Neobacillus sp. PS2-9: one gene and its partner. The protein of the gene in region 2 binds, or shares a complex with, the protein of the main gene of each other region. Links are inferred from orthologs where the notes say so. Each region holds a gene or a part of one and is shown on either strand. Other genes may lie near its edges. The genes, in order: secY and secG.

What was found.
Region 1: the proteins of secG (region 2) and secY are in contact, whole or in part, in a crystal structure (PDB 5AWW), measured with the Thermus thermophilus proteins. The link is inferred for Neobacillus sp. PS2-9 from one-to-one orthologs. Residues at the interface, in WP_223903268.1 of Thermus thermophilus: Tyr5, Ile9, Tyr12, Leu13, Ala16, Leu19, Val20, Val23, Leu24, Gln26, Glu27, Pro28, Gln30, Gly31, Ala32, Asp34, Leu35, Met36, Gly37, Gly38, Ser39, Ala40, Asp41, Leu42, Phe43, Ala45, Arg46, Val48, Tyr53, Thr56; in WP_096411648.1 of Thermus thermophilus: Leu14, Gln16, Arg17, Phe20, Ile34, Pro35, Pro37, Ile72, Arg108, Arg109, Asn112, Gln113, Arg116, Ile117, Ile120, Pro145, Gly146, Trp147, Phe152, Phe155, Val156, Val159, Thr160, Val162, Ala163, Gly164, Ala166, Leu167, Trp170, Glu173.

What each region holds. Positions count from the first base shown.
Region 1 is NZ_CP133269.1:5,083,102-5,086,415, forward strand. What follows is about bases 317-3,298. They hold secY (preprotein translocase subunit SecY), read right to left. Parts: upstream 2,465-3,298; coding sequence 1,169-2,464; downstream 317-1,168. Other genes in these bases: map (type I methionyl aminopeptidase), read right to left, coding at 317-462; RCG25_RS25420 (adenylate kinase), read right to left, coding at 459-1,112; rplO (50S ribosomal protein L15), read right to left, coding at 2,464-2,904; rpmD (50S ribosomal protein L30), read right to left, coding at 2,937-3,119; rpsE (30S ribosomal protein S5), read right to left, coding at 3,133-3,298. Outside these bases: more of map, read right to left, coding at 1-316; more of rpsE, read right to left, coding at 3,299-3,314. UniProt on the Bacillus subtilis protein: The central subunit of the protein translocation channel SecYEG. Consists of two halves formed by TMs 1-5 and 6-10.
Region 2 is NZ_CP133269.1:1,007,517-1,010,564, reverse strand. What follows is about bases 288-3,003. They hold secG (preprotein translocase subunit SecG), read right to left. Parts: upstream 1,905-3,003; coding sequence 1,671-1,904; downstream 288-1,670. Other genes in these bases: RCG25_RS04845 (DUF7916 family protein), read right to left, coding at 2,027-2,944; RCG25_RS04855 (alpha/beta hydrolase), read right to left, coding at 790-1,536; rnr (ribonuclease R), read right to left, coding at 288-717. Also shown: more of rnr, read right to left, coding at 1-287. UniProt on the Bacillus subtilis protein: Involved in protein export. Participates in an early event of protein translocation.

The DNA of each region.
Region 1 (3,314 bases), 4.1 Mb from region 2 along the record:
CACATACTTTTGTATCGCATGGGAGATGTTCGAGAGTCGCTCGCCCGGTTTAGCTTCCTTCAAGCCTTGATAAAGTGATTCCTCTGTTACGTCGAGTAGACGTTGCGAATTTTCATCAATCTTACCTACAGCATAGGTCCAAGCTGAATCACCATGATAACCATTATATTTAGCACCGATATCGATACTAATGATATCGCCCTCATGAAGGACGCGGTCCCCAGGAATTCCATGAACAAGTTCATTGTTCACACTTGTACAAATACTGCCGCGAAAACCATTATACCCTTTAAACGAAGGAATAGCATCCTTGCTGCGGATAAACTCTTCAGCAATTCTGTCCAATTCACGCGTTGTCATACCTGGAGCGATATGTTTCTTTAACTCCTGATGAGTCAAAGCAACTATTCGACCAGCTTCCCGCATGATCTCAATTTCCTTAGGGGTTTTACAAATGATCATTCAGCTAAGCCCCCAAGTAATTCCTCGATATCAATAAGTACCTTACTAATATCTTGTTGACCATCAATTGTGCGTAAATAACCCTTATCCTCATAAAAAGCTAATAATGGTGCAGATTGCTCGATGTTAACGTCTAAGCGATTTTGAACTGTTTCTGCATTATCATCTGCTCTTTGGTACAGCTCCCCGCCGCAGCGGTCGCAGACACCCTCTTTTGCAGGAGGATTAAAGACTAAATGATAAGTAGAGCCACAGTCCTTGCAAATCCGTCTTCCAGTCAAACGATCCATTAAAATATTTTTATCAACGTCGATATTAATCACGTAGTCAATCTTTTTAGTTAGATCAGCTAATAGATTCTCTAACGCTTCTGCTTGTGGTACAGTCCTAGGAAAGCCGTCTAGTAAAAATCCCTTTTGACAGTCATCTTTACTTAAACGTTCACGTACAATGCCGATTGTTACTTCATCAGGAACAAGTTCGCCTTTGTCCATGAAAGATTTTGCTTGTAACCCTAGTTCGGTTCCTTCTTTCATCGCTGCACGGAACATATCTCCAGTAGAGATATGAGGGATGCCGTATTTTTCGACGATTCGTTCAGCTTGAGTACCTTTACCTGCACCAGGTAGCCCCATTAAAACTAAATTCACACGTGTTCCCCCTCGTGCTATAAATAGGTTTTAGGGAACATTAGTCCCCAAAACCATTACTTTATAAATCCTTTATAATGACGTTTAACCAGTTGAGCTTCAAGCTGTTTGTACGTGTCAAGCGCAACGCCGACAACGATCAAAAGACTAGTTCCTCCAATTTGCGCCGATTGCGGTAAGTTCGCTATTTTAATAAAAATAGTTGGAAGTACTGCAATGATGGTTAGGAAGATTGCACCAACAAAAGTTAATCGATATAAAACGCGAGTTAAGTATTCCTGCGTGCTCTTACCAGGACGGATTCCTGGGATGTAGCCGCTTTGCTTCTGTAAGTTTTCCGCTGCTTGTTCAGGGTTAACTTGGATAAAAGCATAGAAATAAGTGAACGCGATTATTAATACTGCATATAGCGTCATCCCAATTGGATGAGAATAATCTAGGTTTCTGTTAATCCAAAGCGTTACATCATTTGTTGGAAAAAATGACGCAACTGTTCTTGGTGTTACAATGAATGAAACTGCGAAGATGACAGGGATAACACCAGCAGCGTTAACTTTTAACGGCATGTGTGTTGACTGTCCTCCAACAGGATTCTTTCCTGCAACAACACGTTTTGCATATTGAATCGGAATTTTACGATTGGCTTGTTGGATGAAAATAACACCAACAACAATTGCAATAATAGCGAGTACTATTAATACAACAGTTACAATACGTATAAATAAGGCATCTCCTGCATTTTCAAATTGCTGAACATAAATTTGGTTAATGGTTGAAGGCATACCAGCTACGATCCCTGCAAAGATGATAATGGAAATTCCATTTCCAACACCCTTTTCAGTGATCTGCTCACCTAACCACATCAAGAAAGATGTTCCAGCAGTAAGTGTAACGGCAATCAGTAGATACGTGCCAATTCCAGGACTTTCAATCAAACGGCCACTTGCTAAGTTATTAAAGCCGTATGACATACCTAATGCTTGGATAAATCCAAGCACAACAGTGAAATAGCGAGTGAATTGAGCAATCTTCCGACGCCCAGATTCACCTTGCTTGGACCATTCCGTAAATTTAGGAACAACGTCCATTTGTAACAACTGAATGATAATAGAAGCTGTGATATACGGCATAATACCCATTGCAAAGATGGAAAATTGTTTTAATGCTCCACCGCCAAAGGTATTTAAAATACCGAAAACACTAAGCTTATCCTGACTAGCAAGTACATCAGCATTAACATTCGGTACAGGAATAAATGTACCTAGTCGAAAGACGACTAGCATTAAGAGGGTGAATAAGATCTTACGTCGTATATCACCCACGCGCATAAAATTGGAGATTGTCTGGAACATTAGATCACCTCAGTAGTTCCACCAGCAGCTTCGATCGCTTCCTTAGCAGCAGAGGAGAATTTGTGAGCTTTTACAGTCAACTTTTTCTCTACGTTCCCTTTAGCAAGAATCTTGATTCCTGCTTTTTCGTTACTTACAACGCCTGTTTCGATAAGAAGTTCTGGAGTAACTTCTGTACCTTCTTCAAAGCGATTTAATGCATCAAGATTGACAACGGCATATTCTTTGCGGCTGACATTTGTAAATCCGCGTTTTGGTAAACGACGGAATAAAGGTGTTTGACCACCTTCAAAACCTAAACGTACACCACCGCCTGAACGAGCATTTTGTCCTTTATGACCTTTACCCGCGGTCTTACCTTGACCAGAACCGATACCACGTCCTAAACGTTTACGCTCTTTACGAGAACCTTCGGCAGGTTTTAATTCATGAAGTTTCATATTGGCACCTCCTTATGAAAGAAAAGAATCAATTATTGTTCTTTAACTGTTACAAGGTGAGCAACTTTGTTAACCATACCGCGAATCGCAGCGTTATCTTGATGCTCAACTGTTTGATTTAATTTACGTAAACCTAATGCAGTAACTGTCGCGCGTTGGTCCTCAGGGCGACCAATTACACTACGGTTGAGGGTAATTAAAAGTTTATTCGCCATTTGATTTCCCTCCTTATCCTAACAGTTCTTCTACTGATTTACCACGTAATTTAGCTACGTCTTCAGCGCGTTTTAATTGTGTTAAACCGTCAATAGTTGCACGAACCATGTTGATCGGTGTGTTAGTTCCTAATGATTTAGAAAGGATATCAGCAACTCCACCTAATTCAAGAACGGCACGAACCGGACCACCAG
Region 2 (3,048 bases):
CCGTAAATCACGGCGGTTCTTTAATTCGCTTTCATCGATGGTGTCAGGCACCTCATTTGCTTGTTGCAGTACATCGTCAGGGAAAGCCATAGGAAGTCCGTGCTTATGTATGACAGACAGGATGTCCACGCCTGGGTCATTTTTATGACCGAGAATGGTTATAACTTCACCTTCAGCACTTTTTCTCCCTTCAGGATATGTAACAAGCTTGACGACTACCTTATGTCCCTCAACCGCTCCTTTAGAAGCTGACTTTGGAATAAAGATGTCGCTGGCGAACTTTTTATCATCAGGAATCACAAAGCCAAAGCTTTTGCTTTCAACATAAGTTCCTACTACCTGCTGAACGCCGCGTTCAATGATGCGGATGATACTTCCTTCCCGGCGCTGCCCAGATGTTTCCGAAGAAACGCGAGCGAGAACGATATCTCCATGCATTGCGGTATTTGTTTCATTTGGCGGAATAAAAATGTCATCCATTCCTGGTTCATCAGGGGTGACAAACGCAAATCCTTTCGCATGACCAATCAGTTTACCGCGAATTAAGTTCATTTTTTGCGGTAGGCCATACCGATTGCTGCGTGTGCGTACAACTAGACCCTTTTCTTCCATTTGAACAAGAGCCTTTACAAACTCTTTAAAGTCACTAGAATCCTGAATACCAAATGCTTCTTCAAGCTCTTGGACTGTTAATGGTTTGTAGGCCTCATCCCTCATATATTGCAAAAGCCGGTCAACATGCTTTTGGATGTAATCTTCCAAGCCAATCCCTCCTTTATGGGTGCTTTATTAATCATGCCAGTTAAGTTTTTCTAAAAAAGCATAGACATCTTCGTGTAACTTATCACGTTCTTTATCTAACGTTATTACATGTCCAGATTCTTCATACCATTTTATATCCTTTGTAACTGACTCGATTTCATTGTAAATAATGTTTGCACTGTCCGTATTAATCATGTGGTCGTGGCGTGCTTGAACGACGAAGGTTGGGGCATAAATCATGTCCACATTTTCGCGAACATCAGCAATCAATGCCTGAAGCTCCTTTAATGTCCTCATTGGAGTTTTCTTAAAGTCTTCCATTTCCATTTCGATTTGCTCGTCTGATTTTCCTTCACGCTTTTTAAATTCGCGAGCATACTCGAGGATTCCTTCGTACATAACCTCTTCACTTTTTATATACATTGGGGCACACATCGGTACAATACCCTTTATAGGTACAGTGTAACCCAATTTCAAGGAAAATACGCCGCCAAGAGACAGTCCGGCTACTGCAATTTCCTCATGCCCTTTATTTTTTAAAAATTCATAGCCAGCCATGACATCTTGCCACCAATCTTTTGGTCCAGAATGTACTAGTTCCTCAGGTGGCACCCCATGCCCCTTGTAGTGAGGTGCATGGCAGGTATAGCCTTTCTTTTCTAAAAAACGTCCCAGCATCCGGACGTCAGCCGAGTTTCCAGTGAAACCGTGGAGCAGCAGTACCGCTCGCTTTCCTCCTTCAAAGGTAAATGGTTTCGGTGAAGCAACTTTCATTTTAAAAAACTCCTTTTATTTCAATTCACTTAGTATAGTTTAAGCAATGACGTGGTGAACATTCCAGAAAAACGACTTTGTCTATTCAGATAAAACAAAAAACCTGGCTGGTTGGCCAGGTTTGAGTGTTTATATTAGATTTTAAAGTAAGTAACAGCAAGCGCAAGTATGAAGAATAATACTGATAATACAATCGTGATACGATGTAGAATCAAATCGATTCCACGTGCTTTTTGTTTGCCGAATAGGGATTCAGCACCACCAGAAATGGCACCAGATAATCCAGCGCTCTTACCAGATTGAAGTAAAACAACCGCAATAAGACCAATACTTACGATAACTAATAATGTTACGACCAATGCATGCATGTAAGCCACCTCCTGTTAGACGTACAGTTCACAGTATATTAAATTTACCATATTATTTCCCATTAGACAATACAATTCTGGGGACATTCCCCCACTGCGTTAAAGCGCCGGGGGACTGTCCCCTATCTTAGGATGGAGGAGGCCATTCTGACGTATGTATGCCGCTTTCCTCTTACTACAATCGAGTAGGATGTGATGTTTTCTGGGATCGCTATTCCCGCTGCTCCTGCATCACCGATATGATATAAATCGGCACCGGCCATTTTACTATTTAAGGCGATCTGTTTAACGGTTGCTTCATCTGAACCTTCTTGGCTTGTTCCTGTTGTCAAAATCGCAAGTGCTCCCTTTTCGTGGACACTATCGACTAGCTTGGCTGTTCTTTCAATCGTAAAGCCTGGCACCGTCCCTGGTGATGGAATGAGGATGATGTCTGCTCCTGCTTCGATAAAGGAATGTAAGGTTTCGGTTGACATCAAGCTGCCACCTACCTCACCAGCAACACCTGCACTATGCATTTTCCCAGCAATAATCAATCCGTCTTCGCCGAAAACGGTTCGGGCCACTTGAATAGCTTTTGTAATTTCTGCATTCGATACGCCTGTTTTAGGATTTCCTGTCAGACAGACAAAATCAAAGCCTAGTTCTTTTGCCTTTTGTAGTGATTTTTCAGTAGCCAATCTTCCTTCAGGTAATTCAATTAAAGCTTCAACCTGCTTCGCTGTAAGATCTACTGGCTCTAAATTTAGACCAATGGGACGGCCTACAAGCTTTTTCAGGGTGCGCACAATGGTGTCAGGCACCACTTCAGGTAATCCCTCCATTGTCGGATTAAACACATCAAAGAAGTTTAATAAGATGAGGTCTGCTCCAAATGCGGCGGCCATTTCTGCATTGGTCACGGCAGGATAATATGGGGTAATGCTTCCGATTACTTCCGCCACAATCGTTCTTCCCTCTGATGCGAGAATACTTTGCTTCAATTCTTTTCCTGTCATTTTTTCAAAATCAGCAGCTGTACAATCTAATAAACGTTTCAAATAATCAACTCCCAAAATTTTTTCCTATCTATATGAAAAATACCACAAATTGTATATTTGTGGTAGTAAGAAAAGCGTAAGCGCCTCGTTCAGCCCCGACAGGC